Methylobacterium mesophilicum SR1.6/6: one gene and its partner. The protein of the gene in region 1 binds, or shares a complex with, the protein of each later gene. Links are inferred from orthologs where the notes say so. Each region holds a gene or a part of one and is shown in the gene's direction. Other genes may lie near its edges. The genes, in order: pnp and MMSR116_RS09800.

The links.
Region 2: the proteins of pnp (region 1) and MMSR116_RS09800 are in contact, whole or in part, in a cryo-EM structure (PDB 9QH0), measured with the Escherichia coli proteins. The link is inferred for Methylobacterium mesophilicum SR1.6/6 from one-to-one orthologs.

What each region holds. Positions count from the first base shown.
Region 1 is NZ_CP043538.1:4,267,057-4,281,120, reverse strand. Bases 6,413-9,342 are described here. They hold pnp (polyribonucleotide nucleotidyltransferase), read left to right. Parts: upstream 6,413-6,731; coding sequence 6,732-8,954; downstream 8,955-9,342. Other genes in these bases: MMSR116_RS20475 (YgaP-like transmembrane domain), read left to right, coding at 9,125-9,342; rpsO (30S ribosomal protein S15), read left to right, coding at 6,413-6,522. In the rest of the region: MMSR116_RS20515 (SDR family NAD(P)-dependent oxidoreductase), read left to right, coding at 1-328; MMSR116_RS20510 (formyltransferase family protein), read left to right, coding at 328-1,188; MMSR116_RS20505 (flagellar basal body rod protein FlgC), read left to right, coding at 1,251-1,661; MMSR116_RS20500 (amino acid permease), read right to left, coding at 1,654-3,048; MMSR116_RS20495 (hypothetical protein), read right to left, coding at 3,122-3,802; MMSR116_RS20490 (hypothetical protein), read right to left, coding at 3,795-5,795; more of rpsO, read left to right, coding at 6,253-6,412; more of MMSR116_RS20475, read left to right, coding at 9,343-9,346; MMSR116_RS20470 (GlsB/YeaQ/YmgE family stress response membrane protein), read right to left, coding at 9,428-9,691; MMSR116_RS20465 (RidA family protein), read left to right, coding at 9,874-10,230; MMSR116_RS20460 (polyamine ABC transporter substrate-binding protein), read left to right, coding at 10,227-11,354; MMSR116_RS20455 (DUF3597 domain-containing protein), read right to left, coding at 11,398-11,811; MMSR116_RS20450 (double zinc ribbon domain-containing protein), read left to right, coding at 12,226-13,281. UniProt on the Escherichia coli protein: Involved in mRNA degradation. Catalyzes the phosphorolysis of single-stranded polyribonucleotides processively in the 3'- to 5'-direction. Also involved, along with RNase II, in tRNA processing.
Region 2 is NZ_CP043538.1:2,072,483-2,087,234, reverse strand. The notes cover bases 3,953-7,570. They hold MMSR116_RS09800 (Rne/Rng family ribonuclease), read left to right. Parts: upstream 3,953-4,268; coding sequence 4,269-7,370; downstream 7,371-7,570. Other genes in these bases: MMSR116_RS09795 (methyl-accepting chemotaxis protein), read left to right, coding at 7,541-7,570. Also shown: MMSR116_RS09815 (GlxA family transcriptional regulator), read left to right, coding at 1-643; MMSR116_RS09810 (FAD-binding protein), read left to right, coding at 734-1,921; glycolate oxidase subunit GlcF, read left to right, coding at 2,051-3,379; more of MMSR116_RS09795, read left to right, coding at 7,571-8,794; MMSR116_RS09790 (DUF2934 domain-containing protein), read right to left, coding at 9,198-9,455; MMSR116_RS09785 (DUF3606 domain-containing protein), read right to left, coding at 9,473-9,643; MMSR116_RS09780 (2-keto-3-deoxygluconate permease), read right to left, coding at 9,764-10,774; MMSR116_RS09775 (four-carbon acid sugar kinase family protein), read left to right, coding at 11,050-12,153; 4-hydroxythreonine-4-phosphate dehydrogenase PdxA, read left to right, coding at 12,150-13,175; membrane protein insertion efficiency factor YidD, read right to left, coding at 13,476-13,808; MMSR116_RS09760 (iron-sulfur cluster assembly scaffold protein), read right to left, coding at 13,813-14,256; GTP cyclohydrolase I FolE, read left to right, coding at 14,517-14,752. UniProt on the Escherichia coli protein: Endoribonuclease that plays a central role in RNA processing and decay. Required for the maturation of 5S and 16S rRNAs and the majority of tRNAs. Also involved in the degradation of most mRNAs.

The sequences.
Region 1 (14,064 bases):
ACCGGCCTATAGCGGCGCCAAGGCGGCGCTCGTCGCCCACGGCCTCGCCCTGCGCCAGAAGGTCGGGCCCCGGGGCGTGAAGGTCAACGTCGTGACGCCAGGCTACGTGAAGACGCCGATGGGCGGCGAGCTCAAGGGCTGGCGCCCTCTGGAGATCAGCGCCGAGGAAGCGGCCGTGCGCATCGCCAAGGGCATCGCGGCCAACCGCGACGTGATCGCGTTCCCCTACATCCTCACGGCGCTGGCCCGCACCGTGCTGCTGCTGCCGGAAAGCGTCCGCAAGGCCGGCCTCTACGCGTTCCGGTTCCAGAGGCGGAAGCGGCGCTGATGCCCCGCGCCCGGATCGCGCTGTTCGTCCTGGAGGCCCTGCCGAACGCCCGCGTGGTGCGCCGGTTCGTGGCCGACCACCGGGCCGACATCGCCCTGGTCGGGCTCTCGAACGCCGAGCGGCCGTCGAGCGGGGGCCTGACCGGGCAGGTCCGGCGGCACCTCGCGCGCTCCGGACCCGGGATCCTCCCCTATCTCGCGGTGAATTTCGGCCTGCCGGACCTGCTGCGCCCGCTCGCGCCGCTCACGCAGGCGGCGTCCGGCAGCACGGACGCGCCGGAGGCGACGCCCCTCAAGACCCTGTGCCGCCGCCTCGCCATCCCGACCCTGACGGTGGACGACGTCAACGGCCCCGAGGTCGCGCAGCGCCTGCGGGAGGCGGCGCCGGACCTGATCCTGACCTACCATTTCGACCAGATCCTCAAGGCCGAGACCATCGGTCTCGCTCGGCTCGGCGGCATCAACGGGCATCCCGGCCTGCTGCCGCGCCACCGCGGCCCGGTGCCGACGATCCACGCCCTGGCGGAGGGGCCGGGCAGCTTCGGCATGACCCTGCACCGGCTGGCTGCCACCATCGACACGGGCGCGATCCTCGCCCAGGAGGCGGTGCCGCTGCCGGCCGCCACCACCGCGACCCGGGCCTCCGTGGCCCTGCACGCCCACGGGCGCGGGATGCTCGACCACCTGCTCGACGCGGTCGCGGCGGCCGGTGCCCTGCCGGAGGGCCGGTCGGAGGCGGTGCTGCCCTACTGCCCCTTCCCCGACCGGGCCATGCTGGCGGCCCTGCGGCGCAGGGGCCTGCGGCTGACCGACGGTCGGGATCTCCGAGAGGCGGTGAGCCTTTCCGGCAAGGCGGCTTAACCGGCGGTTAAGGCTGTTTGGTAAGCTTGCGGTCAGGCTCCTCGATCGCCGACCGAATCCCCATGCCGGATACCAGCGCCCTCCATTCGGCCTCCGACGTGCTGGCCGCCGGCCGGCAGGTGCAGAGCGGGCGGATCCGCACGATCTCCGAGAACCTCGCCAACGCCGAGTCGGTCGCCACGACACCCGGCGGTTCACCCTATGCCCGCAAGATCGCGGTGTTCGCGCCCGTGGTGCCCGACGATCCCCGCGACCCGGTCGGCCGGATCGTGCGCGACACGAGCGACTTCCGCAGACGCTACGAACCCGCGAACGTCGCGGCCGACCTCAGGGGCTACGTCAGGCTGCCGAACGTGAACGCCACGACGGAATCGGCGGACCTGCAGCGGGTGGTCCGGAACTACGAGCTGAGCCTGAACGCCTCGAACGCGCTCAGCACCCTCACGCAGGCGACGATCAACCTGATCAGCTGAGCCGGGCGTGGCGCCGGCCGTAGCCGGCGTAGATGGCGAGACCGATCGCCAACCAGACGCCCAGGCGGATCCAGGTATCGGCCGGCAACGAGGCCATCAGCATCCCGCAGGAGAAAATCCCGAGACCGGCCGTGAGCGGCGCCGCCGGCACCCGGAACGGCCGCGTGCGGTCCGGATCCGTCCGCCGGAGAATCAGCACCGTGGCGCAGACGAGGCTGAAGGCGAGCAGCGTGCCGATGCTGACGATCTCGCCGAGGATGTCGATAGGCACGAGCCCGGCCACCACCGCGGTGAACACGCCGATCACCAGTTGGCTCGCCACCGGAGCGCGCGTCACCGGATGGACCCGGCAGAAGACGCGCGGAAGGAGCCCGTCACGCGCCATGGCGAAGAAGATGCGCCCCTGGCCGTAGAGGGCGGTCAGCGCCGAGGTCGTCAGGCCGATGAGGGCGCCGGCCTTGATCACCGTCGCGAAGCCCGGCAGCCCGATCGCGTCGACCGCCTTGGCGACAGGATCGGCGACGTCGAGGTCGCGGTAGGGGATGAGGCCGGTGAGCACCGCCGCCATCGCCACGTACAGCACCGTGGTGATCAGCAGCGAGCCGATGAGCCCCACCGGCGCGTCGCGCTGCGGCGCCCGGCACTCGCCCGCGGCCGTCGCGACGGTCTCGAAGCCTACGAAGGCGAAGAACACCACCGCGGCCCCGCGGACCACGCCGCTCCATCCGTAGGCACCGAAGGATCCGGCATTGTCCGGCACGAAAGGATGCCAGAGTTCCGGCCGGAGATGCGCCGCGCCGACACCCAGGAAGGCCACGATGATGGCCACCTTGCAGGCGACGAGCAGCCCGTTGATGAGCGCGGCTTCCTGGGTGGCGCGCGTCAGCAGGAGAGTCAGGGCCAGGACGATGCCCACCGCCGGCAGGTTCACGAGGCCGCCGTCGCCAGGCGCGCCGGCCAGCGCCGCCGGCAGCCGCAGGCCGAACTCCGCAACCAGTGACTGCGCGTAGCCGGACCAGCCGACCGCCACCGTCGCGGCCGCCATGGCGAATTCGAGGACGAGGTCCCAGCCGATGATCCAGGCTGGGAACCGGCCCAGGCTCGCGCGGGTGTAGGTGTAGGTGGAGCCCGCCTCCGGGATCATCGCCGCCAGCTCGGCGTAGCACAGGCCGACGAGGCCGCAGGCGATCCCGCCGATCACGAAGGAGAGGCTGAGGGCGGGGCCGGCATATTGGGCCGCCGCCGTCCCGGTGAGCACGAAGATGCCGGCGCCGATCGTGGCGCCGAGCCCGATGGCCACGAGGCCGGGGGCCGTGAGGCTGCGGGCGAGGTCCCGGCCGGGCCGCGCGGCCTCACCGGTCCCAGTGGTCACCGCCGACTCCGCCATCGTTCCCATCCCTCGCGCCTCAGGATCCCAGCACTGCGTCAGGGCACGTTCCATGCCCGGACGCGCGGACGGATCATCGCCGCAACCCGCTCTCGGATCCGCCACCCGGACCCGCGTCGCGGACGATCTCCGCCGATCGCGCGGAGGCCGATCCGTCGGAGGCGCCGCCATCGATCATCCGCGTGTCAGTCCTGAAGGCCCTGGCGACGAGGCCGGCGAATCGGATGAAGGCCCGGCCCTGCGGGGTGATGACGTAGCCGTCCTCCGCGGGCGCGATGTTGCCGGACGCGTGCTGCTCGGCGAGCCGCCGCTCGATCTGCCGGAACGTGCCGAGATAGACGGTCTCGAACACCGCCCGCGCCCGCGCGGCGTTGTAGCTGTCGTCGGGATGCGCCGCCATCTGGCCGAGCAGGAAGGTGCTGATGGAGCGATCGACCGTCACGGGCAGGATCACGAACGCGCTCAGGTTGAGCGACAGCGACAGGACGCAGGCCCCGAGGGCATCGCGGCGGCGCAGGCCCCAGGCGCGGCCGAGGCCTGCCAGCGCCGTGAGCGCCGCGAGGGTGATCAGGAAGGCGACCACCATGAGGATCAGGCCGCGGTAGAACAGGATCGTCACGCCGGACCAGAGTTCCGTCTGGAACAGCAGCACGAAGCAGCCGAGACCGAGGGCGAGCGCCCCCGCGTGCAGCAGCGTCTGCGCGCCGAGCCAGCGCAGGGCGGAACCCGCGCGCGAGGGGGCAGGCTCAGTCATGGATATCCTCCACGCGCAGGATCCGGACGAGCGGACCCGCATAACTCGGACGCGCCCGCCGGAGCCATGAATCCGGGTCGGCCCAAACCTCGTCCCGCGCCGTCACGACGAGCGCGCCGACACCGGAGGCGGCAGCCAAGCGGCGCACCTCGGCGGCGGTCAGGCCGGCGCCGAAGATCGGCCCGAGCGCCGCGACGCGCGCGGCGACCAGCTCCGGATCCGCGCCGAACAGCTGCGCCTTCCGGTCGGCCACCGCCACCGGCTGGTGCCCGTAGAGGCCGAACGCGAAGACCCGCGGCGGGCGCGGCGAGGCCTGCAGCACCATGTCCGCGGGCAGGTGCGTGCCGGCCCAGGCATAGGCCGCGCGCAGGTCCCGGTCGATGTCGGGGCGGCCGTTGAGGAAGGCGAAATCCGCCCGTCCGGCGGCGGGATAGGCCCGCATCTCGACGAAGCCGTAGAGCGTCGTCGCATATCCGAGGAGCAGCAACGCCGCGAACGCTCTCGGCATCGTCAGCCGCGGTCCGGCAGCGCTGCGGGCCAGGGCGGCCGCGGTCCAGACCACCGCCGAGACCTGAGCGAGGAGCACCACGCGCCAGCCGAGGTCGTTGTAGAGGATGGCCGAGCGCAGAAACCCGCCGAGCAGCAGGGATGCGGCGGCGCATATGGTCAGGAGCCGTCCCGCCTCGCGCGCATGCGCCGCGCCGCGTGGGGTGATCTGCCAGAACAGGAGCGTTCCGGCCGCGAGCGCGCCCAGCGCGAAGGCGTAATTGGCCGGCAGGAGGATCAGGCGGAGGATGCTCTGGACAGGCTCGTCGGCGATTCCCTCGATGGGACCGAAGGGCCTGATACCGAACAGGATCGGGGCGGCCGATCCGGCCCGGCTGCCCATGAGGCTGAGCAGGTAAGGCGTGGCCAGGACGGCGCTGAGCAGGCCGGCGGCACACAGCCGGGCCGCCGCGCGCCAGCGGCGCTCGAAGCCGAGCAGCGCCAGCCAGATCGCGGCCGCAGCCGCGGTGCCGAGGCAGACCCAGACCGACAGACCCGCGCAGGCCGCGAAGGCGGTCCCCGCCACGGCGACCGCGGCAGCCTCCGCGCGCCGTCCGGGCTGCGCCCGGTCGGCGACCTCGGCCAGGACCAGGAGGCCCAGCCAACCGGCCAGCGCGGCGGCGACGTGATGCGGGACCCAGACCAGGGAGGTCGGCCAGTTGACGACCTGCTCGTTCAGCCATTCCGGGATCGGGAGCCAGGAACCGGACTGGGCCCTGTCGGCGACGACCAGCAGGATGTCGAGGCCGCCGGCCGGCAGGACGATCCAGAGGGACCGGCGCACGAGCCGGGGCGCCGCGTCGCGGACGAGGCCCGTCGCCGCGAGCAGCCGGTCCAGCAGGCCGAAAAGGGCGAGGCCCGTCCAGAACGTCATCCCCGCGAAGGCGGTCCGTCCGTCGACGAACCGCCCGCCGGCCCAGTCGACCAGGGCGGTGAGCGTGTAGAAGAAGTAGTAATAGCCGGCCCGCTCCGGGCGGGCGACGAACGGGTCCACCGGCGGCAGCCCGCCGTCGGCGATCGCACGGGTCAGGGCGGCGTGCTTGACGAGGTCGATGACGGTGATCGGCTGGTAGAGGGCCGAGCCCGTGTCGATTTCGATCAGCGCGTAGGCGACGATCACGAGCCAGAGGCCGCCGAGCGCGACGGCCGGGCGGTCGATCGGGCCGCGCAGGTCGCCGAGTGCCGGGCGCAGGGCCGCGAGCCCGAGCGCGCCATTCGCCAGGAGGGCCAGCGGGACGCCGCCGGCCTGGACGATCAGGCTGTCGAGGGCCGGCAGCAGGCCGATGCCGAGGAGGGCCGCGCTCAAGGCCCGCGGCCCGGGCTCCAGCGCCCGGAAGCCGAGGATTCCGGTCAGGTTGCCCAGGGCGTAGCCCGGCAGGAGGACGAGGGGAACGCCGAGCAGCGTCGCGAGGACGACACCGCACGCATCCGAGAGGGTGCCGTTCATCGCCGGGCCGGGTTTCGCGCGCGGTGTCGGCCTATCACGGGGGCGTTAACCGATTTCCCGGGGCCGCCGCGGACGAGACGTTGGGGCAGTGCCGCCATGCGGCTCGTTCTTGTGCTGGGTCCCGGATCGCCTTCCACCGCGTTCCAGGCGTCCGGGAAAAGGCGCCGGTTCATCCTGCACCGGCCTCTTCCCGGACAGGTGGAGCGGAAGCGGAACCTGATCCGGGACCCCGCACAGGACGTGCCGCGAAGCCGCTCAACCGCCCCCACCCCGGGGCTGGCATATCCCCCGGTTTCGTGTATGGATCGCGCGGCCTCGACCCGGGTTTCCGGGCGGGGCTTGAGCCGCTTGGCGCTGTGACCGTGCTGGACGACATCCCGGCACCGGCCGAACGCCGAGCCCGCGCGCGCCCGTTTCGGGGCGCCGCATCCGACCAGCACAACCCGAAAGGCACGCGATGTCGATCACGGCAGAGCGCAAGACCGCGCTCATCAAGGAACACCGCAAGGACGCCAAGGACACCGGCTCCCCGGAAGTCCAAGTGGCGATCCTCACCGAGCGGATCACCAACCTGACCGGTCACTTCAAGACTCACGCCAAGGACAACCATTCCCGGCGCGGCCTCCTGAAGCTGGTCTCGCAGCGCCGCTCGCTGCTCGACTACGTCAAGCGCAAGGACGAGGCCCGCTACCGCGCCCTCATCGAGCGTCTCGGCATCCGCCGGTAAGGCGGGTTCGCGCGGTTCCGGGCCCGGCCCGGGGCCGCGTTTCACCATCACGGGCTGCCGGAATGGGTCCGGCCTCCCGACAAGCGGGCCGCTTCGAGGCGTCGGCATCGGGGCAGGATCGCGAGACACTTTCCGCAGCGAAGTGTCTCGCCGTCTTGCCCCCGGCGGCGCCGGGCTTGGGCCCGCCGCAGGCAAGGAAGAGATCAAGAATGTTCGACGTTCAACGCGAAGAGCTGATGTGGGGCGACCGCAAGCTCGTCCTTGAGACCGGCAAGGTCGCCCGTCAGGCCGACGGCGCCGTGGTCGCCACCTACGGTGAGACCTCGGTGCTCGCCACCGTGGTCGCCACGAAGGAGCCGAAGCCCGGCATCGACTTCATGCCGCTCACCGTGAACTACCAGGAGCGCGCCTACGCGGCCGGCCGCATCCCGGGCGGCTACTTCAAGCGCGAGGGCCGTCCCTCCGAGAAGGAGACCCTGGTCTCCCGCCTCATCGACCGCCCGATCCGCCCGCTCTTCGTCGAGGGCTGGCGCAACGACACCCAGGTCGTCGTCACCGTGCTGACCCACGACCTCGAGAACGATCCCGACATCGTCGCGATGGTCGCGGCCTCCGCGGCGCTGACCCTGTCGGGCGTGCCATTCATGGGCCCGATCGGCGGTGCCCGCGTCGGCTACATCAACGGCGGCTACCGGCTGAACCCGCTGGTCACCGAGACCAAGGAAGAGTCCAGCCTCGACCTCGTCGTCGCCGGCACGCAGGACGCGGTGCTGATGGTCGAGTCGGAGGCCAAGGAGCTCTCCGAGGACGTGATGCTCGGCGCCGTGATGTTCGGCCACAAGCACTTCCAGCCGGTGATCGAGGCGATCATCCGCCTGGCCGAGAAGGCCGCCAAGGAGCCGCGCGACTTCAAGGCCCCCGAGAACGCCGACGTCGAGAAGGCCGTCCTGGAGGTCTGCGAGGCGGAGCTCCGCGCCGCCTACACCAAGACCGTCAAGCAGGAGCGCTACGCCGCCGTCGACGCCGTGAAGGCGAAGGTGATGGCCGCCCTCTGCCCCGAGGGCGCGGAAAAATTCCCGGCCGAGAAGGTCAAGGCCGCCTTCAAGGAGGCCCAGTCGAAGGTGGTCCGCTGGAACATCCTCGACAGCGGCGCCCGCATCGACGGCCGCGACGTGAAGACGGTCCGCTCGATCCTCTCCGAGGTCGGCGTGCTGCCCCGCGCCCACGGCTCGGCCCTGTTCACCCGCGGCGAGACCCAGGCGCTGGTCGTGGCGACGCTCGGCACCGGCGAGGACGAGCAGTTCATCGACGCGCTGGAAGGCACCTACAAGGAGCGCTTCCTCCTCCACTACAACTTCCCTCCCTATAGCGTCGGCGAGACCGGCCGGATGGGCTCGCCGGGCCGCCGCGAGATCGGCCACGGCAAGCTCGCGTGGCGGGCGATCCGCCCGGTCCTGCCGCCGGCCCACGAGTTCCCCTACACGATCCGCGTCGTGTCGGAGATCACGGAGTCCAACGGCTCGTCCTCGATGGCCTCGGTCTGCGGCGGCTCCCTGTCGCTGATGGATGCCGGCGTGCCGCTGCGCCGTCCGGTGGCTGGCATCGCCATGGGCCTCATCCTCGAGGGTGAGCGCTTCGCGGTTCTGTCCGACATCCTGGGCGACGAGGATCACCTCGGCGACATGGACTTCAAGGTGGCCGGCACGGACGAGGGCGTGACCTCGCTCCAGATGGACATCAAGATCGCCGGCATCACCGAGGAGATCATGAAGATCGCCCTCGCCCAGGCGAAGGACGGCCGCGCCCACATCCTCGCCGAGATGGCGAAGGCCCTGACGGCCGCCCGCCCCGAACTCGGTGAGTACGCGCCGCGCATCGAGACGATGCAGATCCCGACGGACAAGATCCGCGACGTGATCGGCACCGGCGGCAAGGTGATCCGCGAGATCGTCGAGAAGACCGGCGCCAAGATCAACATCGAGGATACGGGCGTCGTGAAGATCGCCTCCTCGGACGGGAAGGCCATCAAGGCGGCCTACAACTGGATCCGCTCGATCGTGGCGGAGCCGGAGCCCGGCGTGATCTACGACGGCACGATCGTGAAGTGCATGGAGTTCGGCGCCTTCGTGAACTTCTTCGGCGCCAAGGACGGCCTCGTCCACATCTCGGAACTGGCCGCGAACCGGGTCGCCAAGGTGACGGACGTCGTCAAGGAAGGCGACAAGGTCAAGGTCAAGTTCCTCGGCCAGGACGACCGCGGCAAGATCCGCCTGTCCATGAAGGTCGTCGACCAGCAGACCGGCGAGGACATCACCGACAAGATCAAGGCGCAGCGCGACGCCGAGCGGGCGGAGCGCGGTGACGAGCCGCGTGAGCCCCGCGGCGAGGGCGGCCGCCACCGCGGCGAGCGCCGCCGCGAGGCGGGCGAGTAAGCAGGGAAACGCCCGCGCCGGCTGGGGCCGGCGCGGCTTTCCAGACGGGCGCGGTCCTCCGGGGCCGCGCCCTTTTTGTTTCGTCTCTGGATGGGCTCAGCGCTGGCCGCCGACCGGGAACGGGGCGCCCGATGCCGCGTTCCCCCGCGACTTCCCAACCGGAGACCCTCATGGCCAACGACATGATGCACGATATCTTCAGCGGGCAGCCGAACCTGTCGACGACGGAGCGCGCCTTCTCGGTGGCGCTGGGCCTCGGCATCGCCGCCGCGGCCGCGCAGCCCCGTCCCAACAAGCTCCTAAGCCTGCTGGCGCTCGTGGTCGGCGTCGGCCTCGCGGTGCGCGGCGCCACCGGCCATTGCGCCGTGAAGGCCGCCTCCGAGCATTTCTGAGCCTCAGGGCCGATCGTGGCCCAGAAAAAAAGGGGCGCCCCGCGGGGCGCCCCTCGTCGTTTCCGGACCTGCCGGAGGAAATCAGTAGGTGGTGGTGCGGCGGCCGGCGATCATGCCGTAGATGAACAGCACGACCACCGCGCCCACGATGGCGCCGATGAAGCCCGCGCCCTGGTTCGGCCCGTACCAGCCGATGGCCTGGCCCAGGAAGGTCGCCACGAAGGCGCCGACGATGCCGAGGATCGTGGTCAGGATGAAGCCGGCGGGCTCGTTCGGGCCCGGCATGATGAACTTGGCGATGACGCCGGCGAGGAACCCGATGATGATGGTCCAGAGGATACCCATGACAAACCCCAAGGCGTGACTGTCGATGGCGGCAGAACGCTTTACGACCCGCGACGGTTGCCCGCACCCTGGCACGCGACGACGATTTTCCTCGGGGTCCCCGGGTGGTTGCGCGCGCGCCCCTTTACCGCCAAGCCGGTGCGGCGGCAGATACGCCGGTTCTTGAGACGGTGGAGACGGGTATGGACATCAAGCGGATCGAGCCGGGCAAGCGGATGTCGCAGGCCGTCACCTTCGGCGACATGGTCTACCTCGCCGGGCAGGTCGCCTCCGACACGGTCGGCACCGGCGTGACGATCCAGACCCAGCAGATCCTCTCCGAGATCGACCGGCTTCTCGCCGCCTCCGGCAGCGACAAGGAGCGGATCCTCTCGGCCACCGTGTACCTCGCCGACATCGCGACCTTCGCGGAGATGAACGCCGCCTGGGATGCCTGGGTCTCGCCGGAGAACCCGCCGGCGCGCGCCACCGTCGAGGCCAAGCTCGCCGCGCCCGAATACCTGGTCGAGATCGTGGTCGTGGCGGCGAGGAGCCGGTGAACGGCCCGCGCCGCACCGTCCTGACAGCCGCGGCGATTGCCCTCGCGGGGGCTTGCCTGGCGGCCCTCCCCCTCGTGCGGCCGGCCCCGGCCGCCGAGGAGCGGATCCTCAACATCTACAACTGGTCGGACTACATCGATCCGAAGGTGCTCGAAGCCTTCACCCGCGAGACCGGGATCAAGGTCGTCTACGACACCTACGACAACAACGAGATCCTGGAGACCAAGCTGCTCGCGGGCCGGTCCGGCTACGATCTCGTCGTCCCGTCGGGTCCCTACCTGCAGCGGCTGATCCGGGCCGGCGCCTTCCTGCCCCTCGACAAGTCCAAGCTGAAGAACCTCGGAAACCTCTGGTCGGAGGTCACCAGCCGGCTGGCCGCCTACGATCCGGGGAACACCTACGCGGTCGATTACATGTGGGGCACCACCGGCATCGGCTACAACGTCGCCGCCGTCCGCGAGCGGCTGGGCGCCGGCGCGGCCCTGAACTCCTGGACCCTCGTCCTCAATCCCGCCTCGGCGAACAGGCTGAAGGAGTGCGGGATCATGATGCTCGACAGCCCCGAGGATCTGATCCCCAGCATGCTTCCCGCCTTCGGCGCCAAGGCGGATTCGAAGCGCTGGGACGACCTGACCCTGGTGACCGACGCCCTCTACAAGGTGCGCGGCAGCGTGCGGAAGTTCCACTCGTCGGAATACATCCAGGCTTTGGCCAACGGCGATATCTGCGTGGCGGTCGGCTATTCCGGCGACGTGATGCAGGCCAAGCGCCGGGCCGAGGAGGCCAAGAACGGCATCGACATCGCCTACGTGGTGCCGAAGGAAGGCGCGCTGATGTGGTTCGACACCTTCGCGATCCCGAAGGATGCCGCCCACCCGGCCGAGGCGCTCGCCTTCATCGACTACATGATGCGGCCCGAGGTGGCGGCGGCCAACACCAACTTCGTGGCCTATGCCAGCGGCAACCTCGCGGCCAAGAAGTTCGTGAAGCCCGAGATCCTGAGCAATCCCGGCATCTACCCGGACGAGGCGACGATGCAGCGCCTGTCCATCAACACGGCCTGGGACGACCGCACCCAGCGCTTCGTGACCCGCCTCTGGACGCGGGTGCGGACCGGGCGCTGAACGGGGATCCGGCGCCGCGCGCCGGATCCCGCAGCCGCAAGGACTAGTGCTTCAGGTCGTCCGGCACCTTGCCGCCGTTCTCGGCGAGCTTCTGCATCACCTGCTTGTGCAGCCAGATGTTCATGCTGGCCGAATCGTCCTTGTCGCCGGTGTAGTGCAGCTCGTCGGCGAGCTGCTTGCGCGAGGCGAGGCCGGAATCGAGGCCGAGCAGCTTCATCAGGTCCACGATCGAGTGGCGCCAGTCGAGCGTCTGCGGGTTCTTCTCGGCAAGGCTGGTGAGAACCGCCGCGACATCCACCGGCTCGCCGCCGCCGGAGCTGCCGGGCGCCGAGGGCGTCGAGGGGGTGCTCGACGTGGCCGGACCGCCCGAGCCGGCCGTGGGCGCGGGTGCGGCGTCCGCGGTTCCGCCGCCGAACGGATGGAGGATCTTGCCGACGATGCTGCCGAGGAGGCTCATGGCTCCGCTCCAATTCTCGTGACCCAGCTTACGTACTGGGCGGCCTGACAACAGGTTATGCGGCTTGGCGTTCCGTTTGCCCGCGGCGGGGATGTCCGGAATGCGCGCGCGTCGACCATCGACTGCTCTCGCGACGCGCAGGTCTATTCGAGGCCGGGAACGCGTTGCTGATCACGCCGGGCCGGGTTCCAGCGGATGATGCGGAAGTCTCGCGAGACTTGCCCCGCTCCCGCTCACGAAGACAGGCGCGTCTCGGCGCGTCCTGCTAGGCTCGAGGCGTCCTCCCGGGGCCTGATTCGATCCTGCGGCCGCGCGGGACGCGACGGTCGTGTCGGGCTGGACGGGTGACTCGGGGGCCTGCCACCGGCAGTTCGGGCGCCGTCACGCTCCCACGGAACCGTCGAGGATCGAGCCTTGAGATCTGGTGTCAGTCTCTCCGAACGGACCTTCACCCTCATCCTGTGGCTGGTGGCCTTCGCGTTCGCGGGCTTCCTGATCGGGCTCGGATCACTGGTCGTCGGCGATCTGCCGGAGGTCGAGCACCGCTACGCCCTCGAGCAGTTCCTCGACCCCGAGAAGGCGCAGGCCACCGATGCGGCCTTGAAGCAGGTCCGCCGCGCGCGCGGCGACAACCAGCAGCAGTCGGACCAGGCGCAACTTGCCCTTGAGGCGGCCCGCTCAGCCTCCGCGGCCGCCCGCGAGACCTTCGCCAACTGGCTCAAGACACGGGATACGACCCAGCGCGTCGATCAGGATCCCGATCTCATCGCCCGCACGCAGCGGCTCGACGCCCTGAAGGCCGCCGAGCGGACCGTCGAGGAGCAGCTGGAAGGCTTGGCCCAGACGGATCTCGGTTTCGCGCAGAAGGAGGCGGCGCTGACGACCGAGGCGAGCGAGCAGCGGGCCGAAGCCCAGCAGAAGCTCCTGGCCGCCGAGGGAACACAGGAGCTGCGGGTCTTCGGCTACCGGCTGGCCTTGACCCTTCCGCTGCTGGTCCTGGCCGGCTGGCTGCTGCTGAAGCGGCGGAACACGCGCAACTGGCCGTTCGTCTGGGGCTTCGCGCTGGCGGCGGCGTTCGCCTTCTTCGTCGAGCTAGTGCCGTATCTGCCGAGCTACGGCGGTTACGTCCATTACGGCGTCGGCGTGGTGGCCACGCTCGTGGCCGGGCGCGCGGCGATCAACGCCCTCCACGGGTACCGGGAACGTCAGCGACTGGCCGAAGCCCGGCCCGACGAGGAGCGGCGCACCGAGATCGCGACGGATCAAGCCCTCCTCCGCCTTGCCAAGAAGGTCTGCCCGGGCTGCGAGCGCCCCGTCGACATGGCGAGCCCGGACGCGAATTTCTGCCCGCATTGCGGGATCGGCCTGTTCGAGCGATGCCCCGCCTGCGATCACCGCAAGAGCACGTTCGAGCGCTTCTGCTCCGCCTGCGGCAGCCGGGCTCTCGGGCCGGCCCCGACAAGGGCCTGACAGGCACCGGCCCCGCTGATCCACGCAGGGGACACGGCACGAGACCGGAACGGTCGGATATGGGGCCTCCAGCCTGATCCTCTCATCCTTCGAGGCCCGCTGCGCCGCGCCCTCAGGAGGCGGGAGGTCTCTGCGATCACCCAATCAGCGTGCCGTCATGGACCGTGCCGGCCGCCACAGCTAGGCGCGGGCGCCATGAAGCGCCACGCCGAGCAGGCACAATCCAAGCACGATGCAGATCCCGCACCAGCGTTCCAGCTCGGCCGCACGCGCCGGGAAGCGCAGTGAGAGGCCCGCGAAACCGATGCCGCAGATTAAACATCCCACACTCATCACGGCGATCAGTCGGCTGCCCTGTTGGTCGACTCAAGATCCGCACGCATAATCAGCTTTCAATGAACAGGGAAGCGGTAAAATACAATTTCTGTGGGAAAAGCCGCGTCGTATGACCGAAAACTGCGGAGAATCATCGCAGGTGATAAACGTTAATATCAGTTGATGACGTGGTTTCGGCGATACAGATCAGGATCATCGTACGATCCGTACGAAGTCCGGGATCGAAAACAGATTACAAGACCAATTCCATGAGTAATATGCCTCGCCGAGTGCGCGTGCCGATCTTGCCAAGGTAGAAACCGAACTCGATGCCTCGCGACCCGCGGGCCTAACCTTAGGCCAAGAGGGCGACGATGAGGGCGGTCCGTTCCTCCGCCGTCGGCCCCAGGGCTTCGCTGCGGCCGGCGCGGCCGTACCAGTAGCGCGCGTTGCCGGCATCGCCCTCGA
Region 2 (14,752 bases), 2.2 Mb from region 1 along the record:
GGACCGGTTCAGCAGCGCCGGGGTCACCGCCGGTATCGACCTGATGCTGCATCTCGTGGGGGACTGGGCCGGCCCGGGGGCGGCCGTCGCGGTGGCCCGCACCCTGGTCGTGTACATGCGCCGGGGTCCGGACGACCCCCAGCTCTCGCCCTGGCTGGAAGGCCGCAGCCACCTGCACCCGGCGGTGCACCGGGCGCAGGATGCCATCGCGGCCGATCCGGCCCGGGACTGGTCGCCCGCAACGCTCGGCCGGATCGTGGGGGCGAGCCCGCGCAACCTCGCGCGCCTGTTCAGGCTGCACGCGGGCATGACGCTGACCGATGCCGTCAACCGGTCCCGGATCGCGCTGGCCCGGGACCTGATCGCCCAGTCGGACCTCGGCCTGGAGCAGGTCGCCGCGCGTGCCGGCTTCGGTTCGGCCCGGCACATGCGCCGCGTGTGGGGCCGCATCCACGCGGCGGCGCCGTCCAGCCTCAGGGCCAGGGGCGCGGACGGACAGGGCCTGGACAAGGCTGGACAAGGGCTGGACAAGGGCTGGACAAGGGCTGGACAAGGGCTGGACAAGGGCTGGACAAGGGCGGGCTCCGCGTTCCCGCGCCCGGGCGCCGCGCAAGCCGCGCCCCGTAGGAAATCCTGCCGCTGAAACCCCGCGACTCCACCTCCGCTTGAAACCAGCCCCGGATCCGGCGACACCCATCCTGGAAAAGATCCAAGTTAGACCGGGGCGGAAGCGATGGGCGTCTACGAGCCCGGCACCGAGGCGGAAGCCGGAGAGATCGTGCGGGCGGCCGCCGGGCGCGGCGAGGGCCTGCGCCTCGCCGGTGGCGGCACAGCCGCGGGGCTCGGCCGGCCCGCGCAGGACAGCGCGACGCTCTCGGCCAAGGCGCTCACCGGCGTCACGCTCTACGAGCCCGCCGAGATGGTGGTGGCGGCGCGCGCCGGCACGCCGCTCGCGGAGATCGAGGCGCTGCTGGCCTCCCGGGGCCAGATGCTGCCCTTCGAGCCGATGGACCTGCGCGGCCTCTACGGCAGCACCGGCGAACCGACGCTGGGGGCCGTGGCGGCGATCAACAATGCCGGTCCCCGACGGATCAACGCCGGCGCGGCCCGGGACAGCCTGATCGGCGTGCGCTTCGTCAATGGCCGCGGCGAGGCGATCAAGTCGGGCGGACGCGTGATGAAGAACGTCACCGGCCTCGACCTCGTGAAGCTGATGGCCGGCGCCCACGGCACCCTGGGCTTCCTCACGGAGGTCACGTTCAAGGTCCTGCCGGCCAGCGAGCGGGTCGCCACCCTGGTCTTCCCCGGCCTGGATGACTCCCGGGCCGTCACGGCCCTGGCGGAAGCCCTCGGCTCGCCCTTCGAACTCACCGGCGCGGCCCATCTCCCGGACGGGATCGGCGCGGCCGGGGCGCGGACCCTGATGCGCCTCGAGGGGTTCTCGGAGTCCATCGACTACCGCACGGGCGAGTTGCGCCGTCTGCTGAAGCGTTACGGCCAGCCCGAGATTCTCGACGGCGAGGCCGGCGCCGCCCTCTGGCGCGGGGTGCGCGACGCCGCGCCCCTGGCCGAGCCCCGGGACGCCGCGCTCTGGCGGATCTCCACCGCCCCGACCCGCGGGCCGGCCCTGGCGGCGGCGGTCGCGGCGGAGCGCGCCGCGCGCTGGTTCTTCGACTGGGGCGGCGGCCTGATCTGGCTGGCCACCGGCTCGGAGGGCGATGCGGGCGCCGAAACGGTGCGGAAGGCGGTCCGGGCCCAGGGCGGCCACGCCACGCTGGTCCGCGCGCCCGATGCTGTTCGCGCCGCCGTGCCGGTCTTCGAACCGCTGGCCGAGCCGCTGATGCGGCTCACCGCCGGCATCAAGGCGGCGCACGACCCGAAGGGCGTGCTCAACCCGGGCCGGATGTACGCCGGACTGTAGTTTCCCCTCCCCCTGTGGGGAGGGGCCAGGGGCGGGGGTGGTGCAGGAGGCAACGCATCGCTCGATCCTGAGCCACCCCCACCTCCGCCTCCTCCCCGCAAGGGGGAGGAGAGAAGGCAGGAAGAGACCGTGCAGACCAACTTCGCTCCCGCCCAGCTCGCCGACCCCGCGATGGCGGCCTCGGAAAAGATCCTGCGGACCTGCGTGCATTGCGGCTTCTGCACGGCGACCTGCCCGACCTACCTGCTGCTGGGCGACGAGCTCGACTCCCCGCGCGGCCGGATCTACCTGATCAAGGACATGCTGGAGGGCGGCAAGCCGGCCTCGCCGGAGGTGGTCAAGCACGTCGACCGCTGTCTCTCCTGCCTGTCCTGCATGACCACCTGCCCGTCCGGGGTGCACTACATGCACCTCGTCGACCACGCCCGAACCCACATCGAGAAGACCTACGCGCGACCCGCCGGCGACCGGTTCCTGCGCGCGCTGCTCGCCCAGGTCCTGCCCTACCCGAACCGCTTCCGCCTCGCGCTGGGCGCCGCCAAGCTCGGGGCGCCGTTCCGGGGGCTGGTCGCCCGGCTGCCCCGGGTCGGCAACCGCCTCGCCGCCATGCTCGACCTCGCCCCCGCCGGGATGCCGCCCAGCGAGCCGACGAACCGGCCGGGCCGCTTCCCGCCGGGGACCGGACAGGCGACCAAGCGCGTCGCCCTGCTGCGGGGCTGCGCCCAGAGCGTCCTGCGGCCGGACTTCAACGGCGCGGCGATCCGGCTGCTCAACCGGCACGGGGTCGAGGTGGTGCACGCCAACGAGGGCTGCTGCGGGGCGCTGACCCACCACATGGGCAAGGAGCACTCGGCTCACGCCCACGCCAAGCAGGCGATCGACGCCTGGGACGCGGAGATCGCCAAGGGTCTCGACGCGATCCTGGTGACGGCGTCGGGCTGCGGCACGACCATCAAGGATTACGGCTTCATGTTCCGCGACGATCCCGCCTACGCCGAGAAGGCCCGGCGGGTCTCGGGCCTCGCCAAGGACGTCACCGAGTACCTCGCGCTGCTCGATCTGGCGCCGGTGGCGGAGAACGACCTCGTGGTGGCCTACCACTCGGCCTGCTCGATGCAGCACGGCCAGGGGATCCGCACCGAGCCGAAGACGCTGCTTAAGCGGGCCGGCTTCACCGTGAAGGACGTGCCCGAGGGCCATATCTGCTGCGGCTCGGCGGGGACCTACAACATCCTGCAGCCGGAGCTGGCGGCGAAGCTGCGCGCCCGGAAGGTCGCCAACATCGAGCGCGTGCGCCCCGACGTGATCGCCACCGGCAACATCGGCTGCGCCACGCAGATCGGGAAGGGCACCGGCATCCCCATCGTCCACACGGTGGAGCTGCTCGACTGGGCGACCGGCGGCCCGAAGCCGGCGGCGCTGGCCGGCTTGGCGCCGCGCCTCGAAGCGGCGGAGTAGAGGGCGGTTCGGCTCTGGCATCGGGGGATCCGCTGCGGACGCACCTAGGCGCTTGGCACCCTGAACGCGTGATCCCACCCACCTCCTCATCCTGAGGCGCCCGCGCCAGTGGGCCTCGAAGGAGTCCTCCAGAAGCCTCTGCGATCCCTGGAGGCCTCCTTCGAGACCCGCGCTGCGCTCCGGCACCTCAGGACGACGAGGTGGGTTGGACGATCGATCCGGGCCGGTTCAGCACAATCGGCGTGCGCCTCGCCGTCCGCCGCAGGATGGACTCCGGGCCGCCCGGGACACCCGCGCCGGTCATAGACAGATCACCGGGCAAGGCGTCGGGTGACACCTCCGTGACATCTATTCCCACTTGACCCTTGCCAAATCCGCGCAGCGGTCTGTAATGATGACGACCCCTTTCCGGTCCCGTCGGCCGCCGCAACGGCCCGCGGACGCGGCCGAATTCCTCGCGAAAACGGGCGCGGTGTCGCGGCGGGCCCTGTCGGTCCGCCTGGCGGCGACGGGTGTCTTCCCCGATCGGGCAGGTGTCGCACGTCGCGGCGGAGATCCTCCGTCGCACCCCAGGAATTCACGGCCGGTCCCATCCGGCCGAGAGTGTTTCGCGAGGTCGGGACAACGATGGACGGACGCACGGCCCAGCAGAGCGCTGCGCGTGCCCCGGAGGCGCAATCGGTGCGTCGTCCCGGTCCGTCCCTCTACCCGGCCTGTTTCAACCCCAGGCGCCAAAGGCGCCGAACGGCGGTTGACGGCAATTTCCCCTCGAATCCATCCGCCTCGGCGACGAGGCCGGCACCGCGCCCGACAGGTTTGACGTCGGGCGAGGCGCCGCCGGGACCACGGGCACGGAGAACGACGTCGGCCGCCATGCCGAGAGTCCGACATGGCCAACAAAATGCTGATCGACGCGATGCACCCGGAAGAGACCCGGGTCGTCACGGTCCACGGGTCTAGGGTCGAGGAGTTCGACTTCGAAGCCGCCAACCGGCGCCAGCTGCGCGGCAACATCTACCTCGCCAAGGTCACCCGCGTGGAGCCGTCGCTCCAGGCGGCCTTCGTCGAGTACGGCGGCAACCGCCACGGCTTCCTGGCCTTCAACGAGATCCACCCCGACTATTACCAGATCCCGCTCGCCGACCGGCAGGCGCTCCTCGAGGAGGAGGCCCGGGACGCCGAGGAGCACCGCGAGCGCGAGGAGCGCCGCCGCCGCTCGCCCCGCCGCTCCCGCGGCCGCCGCGCCGAAGCCCGCGCCCGCAGCACGGACGAGACGGTGAGCGCCGAGGACACGTTCGAGGATACGACCGACGCGCTGCAGGTCGACGTGCAGGCGGCGGATCAGGCCCCCGAGGAAGCCGCGGTCGCCCCCACCGGCATGCCCGACACCCTCGCCGAGAATCCCGAGGCGGTGCAGGAGGCCCTCGCCTCCGAGACCGCGGCCGCCGACATCGCCGAGCCGCAGGCCGAGTCGGCCCCGGCCGGCGAAGCGGTCCACGAAGCGGCCCCCGAGGCCGGCAACCCCGCGCCGACCGAGGCGCAGCCCGCCCACGCCGCCACCGACCAGGACAGCCCGGCCGAGCCCGAGGCCCGCATCGCCGTGGCGGAGGCCCTGACCGTGGCGGAGGAGCCCGCCGAGGCCGTTGCGGAGGATACCGCGGACGCGTCCGGACTGACCGCGGCGCCCGTGGGCGAGGCCGACGACCTGTCCGACGAGGAGGACGAGGAATCCGACGAGGAGGATGAGGACGAGGACGAGTCTGAGGACGACGAGGACGAATCCGACGAGGACTCGGACGAGGAATCCGACGATCCCGACGCCGAGCCCAAGATCGCCCAGGTCGGCGGCAACGGCGACGCGCTGGCCGAGATCCCCGAGCGCCCCCGCCACTACCGCCGCCAGTACAAGATCCAGGAGGTGATCAAGCGCCGCCAGATCATCCTGGTGCAGGTGGTCAAGGAGGAGCGCGGCACGAAGGGCGCGGCGCTCACCACCTACCTGTCGCTCGCCGGCCGCTACTCGGTGCTGATGCCCAACACCGGCCGGGGCGGCGGCATCTCCCGCAAGATCACCTCGGCGGCCGACCGCAAGCGCCTCAAGGAGGTCGTGCAGGATCTGGAGGTGCCGGAGGGGATGGGCGTCATCCTGCGCACCGCCGGCGCCTCGCGCTCCAAGCCCGAGATCGCCCGGGACTTCGAGTACCTGATGCGCCTGTGGGAGTCGGTCCGCGAGTTGACGCTGACCTCGATGGCCCCAGCGCTGGTCTACGAGGAGGGCTCGCTGATCAAGCGGGCCATCCGAGACCTCTACAACAAGGATCTGGACGAGGTTCTGGTCGCGGGCGAGGACGCCTACCGCGAGGCCAAGGACTTCATGCGGATGCTGATGCCCGGCCAGTCCAAGGTCGTGAAGCCCTACCGCGACCCGACGCCGATCTTCGCCCGCTTCGGCGTCGAGCAGCAGCTCGACGCGATGTTCTCCACGCACGTCTCGCTGAAGTCCGGCGGCTACCTCGTGATCAACCCGACCGAGGCTTTGGTCTCGATCGACGTGAATTCGGGCCGCGCGACCCGCGAGCACGACATCGAGGACACCGCCCTCAAGACGAACCTGGAGGCCGCCGAGGAGGTCTCCCGCCAGCTCAGGCTGCGCGACCTCGCGGGCCTGATCGTCATCGATTTCATCGACATGGAGGAGAAGCGCAACAACCGCGCCGTCGAGAAGAAGCTTAACGAGTGCCTGAAGAACGACCGCGCCCGCATCCAGGTGGGCCGGATCTCGCCCTTCGGCCTCCTGGAGATGAGCCGCCAGCGCATCCGCACGGGCGTCCTTGAGTCCTCCTCGATCCCCTGCGCGCATTGCGGCGGGTCCGGCTTCGTGCGCGCCACCGCGTCGGTGGCGCTCCACATCCTGCGCTCGATCGAGGAGGCGCTGCTCAAGTCGGCCTCCCACAACCTCGTCCTGCGGACCCGCACCGAGGTGGCCCTCTACATCCTCAACCAGAAGCGCGGACACCTGCGCGAGCTGGAGGTGCGCTTCGGCGTGACGATCACGATCGCGGCCGACGAGCGGCTCGCCGCCACCGCCGCCTTCCAGCTCGACCGCGGCGAGCCGGCCCAGCGGGCCGAGGGCCCGGTGACGGGCGTACGCGCCCAGGCGATCTCGCCCACCACCGAGTTCGACGACGAGGACGAGGAGGTCGATGAGGCCGAGGCCGAGGCGGACGTCGAGGGCGAGGCCGAAGAGGGCGGTGCCGAGGCCCGCGAGGACGGATCCCGCGACGAGGGCGACGGCCGTCGTCGGCGCCGTCGCCGCCGCCGCCGCGGCGGCCGGCAAGAGGGCCGTTCCGAGGACGAGCGCCAGGGCGGCGAGCGTCCGGAGGAGGACGACCGCGAGGACGGCCGGGACGAGGATTGGGAGGGCGAGGACGCGGCCGAGGCCGGGGAGCCGTCCGAGCCTGCGCCGGTCGCCGCGGCCGAAGCCCGGGAGCCCGACGCGGCGGTGGCCGGGCCGGACGAGTCCGCCCGCGCCGAGGACGAGGGCGGGCGACGCCGTCGCCGCGGACGCCGGGGCGGACGCGGGCGCGGCGAGGGCCGCACCCGGGATGCGGCCGAGGCGGAGGATGCCCCCGAGGCGACGGGCGATACGGTCGCCCTGTCGGCGGAGGAACCGGTGAGCGCGCAGGCCGTGGCGGAAGCCGTTGAGGCTGTACCGTCGGAAGGCCGGGGCGAGACCGCGGTCGATCGACCCGTCGCTGCCGCGCCGGAGACATCCGCGACCGGGGGTGCCGACGCGGCACCGGACCGCGCGGCCGCTCGCGGGGCTGAGCCCGAGCCTGCCCAGGAAGCGGCCGGTGAGGCGGCCCGTGAACTTGACCTTGAGCCGGCGCCGGAGCCCGTGGCGGTTGTGCTGACGCCGCCCGCCGATCCGGACCGGCCGAAGCGCGCCGGATGGTGGTCCCGGACGAAGGCCGCGCTCACGGGCGAGTGAATACGGGCGTCCGGAAAAATTCGCTCCGGGAGCACCATCAAACCTCGGTCCGTTCGGCGATAAGCTGCAGCACAGCCGCTTATCGCCGGCGATGTCGCGGGATCATCTTTCACCATTGATTGAAGATTCCGTGCGACTTTCGCTCTGATTGAAAGGGCGGAGGTTACAGCATGTTCAGCTTGCGCCGGCGGCGTCAGAACCAGGGCGCGGCCGATCCCATCGGGCTGGCGCGCGTCCCGGCCGAGGCGATTGTCGCGCCGGCCGTCACGGCGCCGGTCTCGGCGGCCCCGAAGCCCCCGGCCGCCCCGGCGGCGAGCCGCGCTTGGCTGCCGCTTCTGGCGCGGCTCTCCGCGTCGGCCTCGGATGCCGGCGTCTCGATCGGCTGGATGACCCACGACGCCTCCGGCACCGCCGAGCAGGCCCGCCTGATCGCCGCCGCCAGCGAGGAGCTCGCCGCCACCACCGGTGAGATCGCCGCGCGCTCCTCCTCGGCGGCGGAGACCGCCGAGACGGCGCGCGCCGGCATCGCCACCTGCGTCGGCGATCTCCAGCGCGCCTCGGACGGCATGCGCGGGATCGAGGAGGGCACCGAGGAGATCGGCAGCCGCCTCGACAGCTTCTCGGCCGCGGCCCTGCGCATCGAGGAGATGGCCGGGACCATCGCGGCGATCTCGGCGCAGACCAACCTGCTGGCGCTCAACGCCACCATCGAGGCGGCGCGGGCCGGCGAGGCGGGTCGCGGCTTCGCCGTGGTGGCCGCCGAGGTGAAGACCCTGTCGGCCCAGACCGCCAAGGCGACCGACGAGATCCGCGCCCGGGTGAACGGCCTGCGCGAGGAGATGGCCGCGATGCAGGCGGCCGTGACGCGCAGCCGCAGCGCCGTCGAGACCGGCGCCGCCGCCATGGTGCGGGCCAATGCCCGGGTCGAGGCCGAGAGCGGCGCCGTGGCGACGGTCGCGGCGCAGATGCGCGATGCCTCCGAGATCATGACCCAGCAGATCCAGGCGACGGGCGACATCGCGCGCAACGTCGGCCAGATCGCGCAGGGCACCGACAAGGCCCGCCGGGAGATCGGCGATGCCCTCGCACAGCTCGAGCAGATCGAGGATCTGAGCCGGACCCTGCTCGACCAGCAGGAGCGCGAGGGCGCGGACCTGCTGGTCGCCCGCATCCCGGCCGATTGCGCGGCCTGGCGCCGGGCAATGGCGGCAACCCTGGTCGGGATGCGCTCGGCGGATGCGCCGCCGCCCGGAATCCCCGCCGATCCGGCGCGGCCAGCGGCCGTGGAGGCGCCCCTGGCACAGGCGCGCGAGCAGGCGGCGGCGCTTGCCCGTCACGTCCGCAGCCAGGCCTGGGACGACGCCACCAAGGCGTTCATGGCCTTCGAGGCCGCGGTGGCTGAGGCCCGGGCGGCGGCCGGCTGACTGGCCGGCCCGGCGATCGCGGGCCAGCACGACCGTCTGCCGCCTCATACGATGTCGGGTTGAACGCTCCGGTTGACGCCGCCCTCACCGTCATCACGAGCGAAGCGACGTGACCCAGGGGAGCGCGACCTGCAGGTGGCGCCGACTGGGTCGCTGCGTTCCGCTCGCGTGGACGGCGACGCGGACGGCATCGACCGGACACGCATCCCGGGCGTCGCAGGAAGCCCGGATCCGCGAGAGCATGCTGAACGCGGGCGGTCCGGAACGGCGCCCCGCCCTGCCCGCAGAGCCGCTCCGGAGTTCAGGCCCCATTGTGCCGGCTCGGGACGGCGGGTTCACCCTCCCGATGCGCGGGCCGATCCCGGTACCCCGCCCGGGATGATCCGGCCAGCCTGATCGGCCGCTAGCGCGGCGGCTTGGACCCGGAAGGCGCCGGCTCGTCGTCCGTCCGGCGCTCCCGCTCCTTGCGCAGTTCCCGCTCGGCGAGGAGCCAGAACTCGATCTCGAACCCCTCCGGGCGGTGATTGCGCTCCCACAACTCGTAGGCGCGTTCACGGATCTGCTCGAAGGTGATGCCGCCCGGAGCCGGCACCGGAGCGTGTGTGTCGTCGGGCACGGGCGGATAGCCCGGCTCAGGAGGCAGGCGTGGATCGGACTTCACGGGGGCTACCCGCCGGATCAGGAGGCCGGCTTGTCGAGATAGGCGGCCACACTGGTGATCCGGCTGCCCACCATCGTCACGGCCTTGCGCAGGCGTTCCTCGCTCACGCCGAAGCGCTGCGCCCACGCCTCGCGCGTGGTGCGGTCATAGATATCGATGTGCGTCTTGCCTCGGGATTCGGTGGACATGCTGTGCCCGCTCTGATGATCGATGAGCCGCGGCCGCGCCGGGCTGTCTGTCGAGACAACAGGACGTCCTCGATTTCGGTTGCCGCGCCCGATGCGCGGCCGGCAACGCGGGTGGACGGGTCAGTGCGGCCGTGTCGCGGGCCGTGGGGCCGGATCCAGAAGCGGCTCCGGCTGGGCGGTCTCCTGCCGGACCCGCGCGGCCACGAAGGCCGTCAGCAGCGGCACGAGCAGCGCCGTGACCACTACGCTCGCCGCCACCAGCACGGTCGCGGGGCCGGCGGCCTCCGCGTAGGCCGGGTTCGCGGCCGCGATGATCGCCGGCACGGCGGCGGCGTTGCCGGCCGTTGACGCGGCGGCCACGCCGGCGACGCCGTTGCCGCCCGTGAGCCGGTCGGCCACGAACAGGGCCGCTCCGGTCACCGCCACCACCGCCACGCCGAGCCCGATGCCCAGGAGGCCCGCCTGCCAGATCTTAGCGAGGTCGAGCCCGAAGCCGAGCGCGAAGGCGAAGAACGGGATCATCACCGGCGCCGCCCCCGACAGGAAGGCGCGCATGTCGCGGTCGAGGTTGCCCAGCACCATCCCGATGAGCAGCGGCAGGATGCTGCCCACGAGGGTCGGCCACGGGAAGGCGGAGAGGCCGGCGAGGCCCAGGGTCACCATGGTCAGGAACGGGCCGGATTCCAGGCTCATGATGGCGTAGGCGCCCGCATCCTTCGGACGGCCGAACTGACCCATGAGGGCGAGGTAGAGCCCGCCGTTGGTGTCGTTCATGGCGGCGACGATCGCGAGCGTCGAGATCCCCGCGAAGGCGCCGCCGACCACCGGTGCCTCGCCGAGGACGTGCCCGAACACCACGCCCATGATCGCCGCCATGCCGACCTTGGCGGCCAGCAGGACGCCGCCCTTGCGGGCGATCGCCGGAGTGGCACGGAAGTCGATGCCCGCCCCCATGCAGACGAAGAAGACCGCCAGGATCGGGAGGGCGCCGTTGAACAGGGCGCCGGTGAAGGACCCGAAGAACGTCGCGGTGTTCGGGAACAGCGTGTGGAGGATCGCGCCCAGGAACAGCGGGACCACCATCAGGCCGCCGGGGATACGCTCCAGGGAGCGCTTGATCGGAATCTGCATGGGCCGTCCTCCGGTGTCGCCCGCATCCCAGGTCTGACACCCGCCGTCCCCCCCGGCGCGCCTGCTACAACCTTTCGCCGAGCACGCGCAACACGCACACAACACTTGGCAGGTGCCGGGATTTCATTGACAAGCCGGCGGGTTCATCGCTTGTAAGCGCGATAACAAGCTGACAATACGCGCCGCTGTGCAAGCCGTCCGGCAGGGCCGGCCCGAACGCGCGGATCGGAGATCGGGGATCCGCCTCCCGATGATCGTCCTGCCTTAGCCCCGTCATGACCCGCCTGCGCCTCATCGCCGACGATCTCACCGGTACCCTGGACACCGCGGCCGGGTTCACCGGCCTGTGCGGGCCGATCCCGGTGGCGTGGCCGGAACTCCTGTCGGCGGAGGCTCCCGGATGCCTGGCGATCGATTCCGGCACCCGAGAGCTGTCGGCGGACGTCGCCGCCCGGGTCGTCGGTGATCTGGCCCCTCGGCTCCACGGCGCCGACGTCGCATTCAAGAAGGTCGACAGCCTGCTGCGCGGCCCCTGGGCGGCGGAACTCGCCGCGGTGATGCGCCTGGGTCCCTGGAGCCGCTGCGTCGTGGCGCCCGCCTTCCCCTATCAGGGCCGCCGCACGGTGGACGGCCGACAGCTAGCCCGGCGCGACGGCGTTTGGGACGCGGTCTCCGGCGACATCGCCGAGGCCCTGCGCGCAGCGGGTCTGCCGGCGCGCAGCGCCGCCGCGGCCGACGGCCCCGTGGCCGGCGTGGCCATCTACGATGCGGCGAGCGACGACGATCTCGCCCGGATCGCGGAACTCGGCGACGACGGTCCGGTCCTGTGGTGCGGGAGCGGCGGCCTCGCGGCGGCCCTGGCGCGGGGCGCGGCGCCGCCGAGCGACCACCGCCTCGCCGGTCCCGTGCTCGGCCTCTTCGGCTCCGACCGGCCCGAGACCGCGGCGCAGCTCGCGGCCTGCGGCCCGCACCACCGGATCCTCGCGCCCGACGATCCCGACCATGCCGGATCGCTCGCGGCGTCCCTCGACCGGAACGGGGTCGTGCTGGCGAGTCTCGCGCTGCCCCGGGGCACGGCCCGCGAGGCCGCGGCGGCGCGGATCGCCGAGACCTACGCGGGCGCGGTCGGCCGGATCGCGAGGCCGGGCACGCTGCTGGTGGCCGGCGGGGAGACGCTGAAGGCCCTCTGCCTCGCCCTCGGGGTCGAGCGCCTCGACGTCACCGGCCAGATCATCCCGGGCCTGCCGCGCTCGACCCTGCGGGGCGGCCGCTGGGACGGGCTCGCGGTGGTGTCGAAATCCGGCGCCTTCGGAACGGAGGGCGTCTGGCGCGATCTACTTCACAGCAACGGATTCCCGCCCGACAGGAGCGACGCGTGACCTCACATCTGGCCATCACCATGGGCGATCCGGCCGGCATCGGCCCGGAGATCATCGTCAAGGCCGCCGCCCGGCTCAAGGATCGGATCGATGCGGGCGACCTGAAGCTCATGGTCATCGGCAGCGCCCCGGCCCTGCGCCGGGCGGAGGAGGCTCTGGGGCTCCTCCCCGGGCGCATCCCCGAGGTGTCGGAGGATGGCGACTGGCCGTCTCTGTGTTGCCTCCAAGCCGACGCGGAGGGCGCGCCGATCGAGCCGGGCCGGCTCTCGGCCGATGGCGGGCGCTTCGCCTACAAGGCGATCGAGGCCGGGGTCCGCCTCGCCATGGCTGGCCGGATCGGCGGCATCGTCACGGCGCCGCTCAACAAGGAGGCGCTCAACCAGGCCGGCTACCACTACGCCGGCCACACCGAGATGCTGGCGGAGCTGACCGGCGTGCGCGGCTCGGTGATGATGCTGGCTCACGGCAACATGCGGGTCTCCCACGTCACCACCCACGTCGCCCTGGAGGACGTGCCCAAGCGCCTGACGCCGGAGCGCCTGCGCCTCGTGATCGACCTCACCGACAAGGCGCTGAAGGGCCTGGGCCTCGCCCGGCCCAAGATCGCCGTGGCGGCGCTCAACCCGCATGCCGGCGAGGGCGGCCTGTTCGGGCGCCAGGACATCGACGTGAGTACCCCAGTGATCGCGCAGGCCAATGCCGACGGTCTCGACATCCACGGGCCGGTGCCGGGCGACACGGTGTTCGTGAAGCTGCGCGCCGGCCAGTACGACGCGGTAGTGGCCATGTACCACGACCAGGGGCATATCCCGGTCAAGCTCCTGGGCTTCGAGATCGACCCGGCCACGGGGAAATGGATGGACCTGTCGGGGGTGAACATCACCCTGGGCCTGCCGATCATCCGGACCTCGGTCGATCACGGCACCGCCTTCGACATCGCCGGCAAGGGGCTCGCCAACGAGCGCAGCCTGATCGAGGCGATCGAGTTCGCGGAGCGGCTGGCGGCCAACCGCGCGGCGTGAGGATCTGGGGATACGGGGGCGGGCCGTCGGATAGGAACGACCGCGCGTCTCCGAGCCGCGCCCTCATCCTGAGGTGCCGGAGCGCAGCGAAGACCTCGAAGGAGCCCTCCAGCCGGCTGCCCAATCCCTGGAGCCCTCCTTCGAGGCCTGCTGATGCGGGCACCTCAGAATGAGGGCGCGGATGCGAACGGCGGTCTGCTGGGAGTCTGCACGCGATTGGGACTCTTCCGGCACGTCCATGCAGCGCGATGCTCGCTCGGCGAGACGTGTTTCACGTGAAACAAAACCGGAACACAAGCGTCAACGCGCGTCGGCCTCCTCCCCGACCCCCTCACAGACGAAGGGCGAGGGCGGCGCCTCGACGCCGCGCCAGCGCGCGTAGGCCCAGGGCCGGTACCAGGCCGCGTCGTCGGGCAGGCGCTCCGGCACGAGGTCGATGCCGTGGGTGCCGAACGGCCCGCACCGGCAGATTCGCGCGAAGCCCATCCAGCCGCCGGGCCACAGCCCGTGCCGGGCGATGGCCATGTCGGTGTATTCGGAGCAGCTCGGCCAGTGGCGGCAGTGGCGGCCGATCAGGCCCGACAGGGTGAGCTGATAGGCCCGGATCGCCCAATGCGCCGCGCGCCGGACCATGCCCTCACGCGGCCTGCCGCTTGGCGGCGATCTGGTCGAGGGCGTCCACCACCGCGTCGAAGGTCAGGAGCGTCGAGGCGTGGCGCGCCTTGAACTCCCGCACCGGCTCCAGCACTGCAAGGTCTGCCCAGGCGCCCTCGGGCGCCGGGCCGTTCTCCTTGAGCATCGCCCGCATGGTCTCGCGGACGCCGCGGAGCTCCTCTGCACTGGCGCCGACCACGTGCCGGCCCATCAGCGACGAGGAGGCCTGACCCAGGGCGCAGGCCCGGACCTCGTGGGCGAAGTCGGCGACCCGGCCGTCCGCGCCGAGCACGAGGTCGACCGTCACGGTCGAGCCGCACAGGCGGGAATGCGCGGTCGCGCTCGCGTCCGGGTTCTCCAGGCGGCCGAGCCGCGGGATGTCGGCGGCGAGTTCGAGGATGCGGCGGTTGTAGATGTCGTCGAGCATCGGATCCTCGGCCGGGGGGCGCAGAGCCCTCAAGTTCTTCGGGACTCTGCCACGCCGGACGCGCATCGTGTGCGCATTGCGCGTTGCCCCGCGAACGATGATATAGGCCCCCTGCGGCCACTTCGCGAGGAGGCGGGCCGTTGACCAGGGTCGCGCCCACGGCCACGGTGGATTCTACGGCTTTTCGTCCATCCCGGGGCGCCGGCTTGAAACCTTTTCGAGCCCGGGACCTTCCCTCGAACGCCCGACGCGATCCGACGATGTACGCCAAGCCCGACAGCACCCCGATGAAGTCCCGCATCGCGCGGGCCGGAGATGCCATGGATGCCGCGCTCAAATCCCTGTCGTATCAGGGCGACGGCCAGGGTTTCGACCGGAACGGGATCGACGGGCAAGGTCTGAACGGCATGCGCAATGACAATCGGCCGGCGGATGACGGCCGCGCCGTCGATATCGCCCCGGAGCCGGCCTCCGCCACCCGGGTCCCGGACGGGAT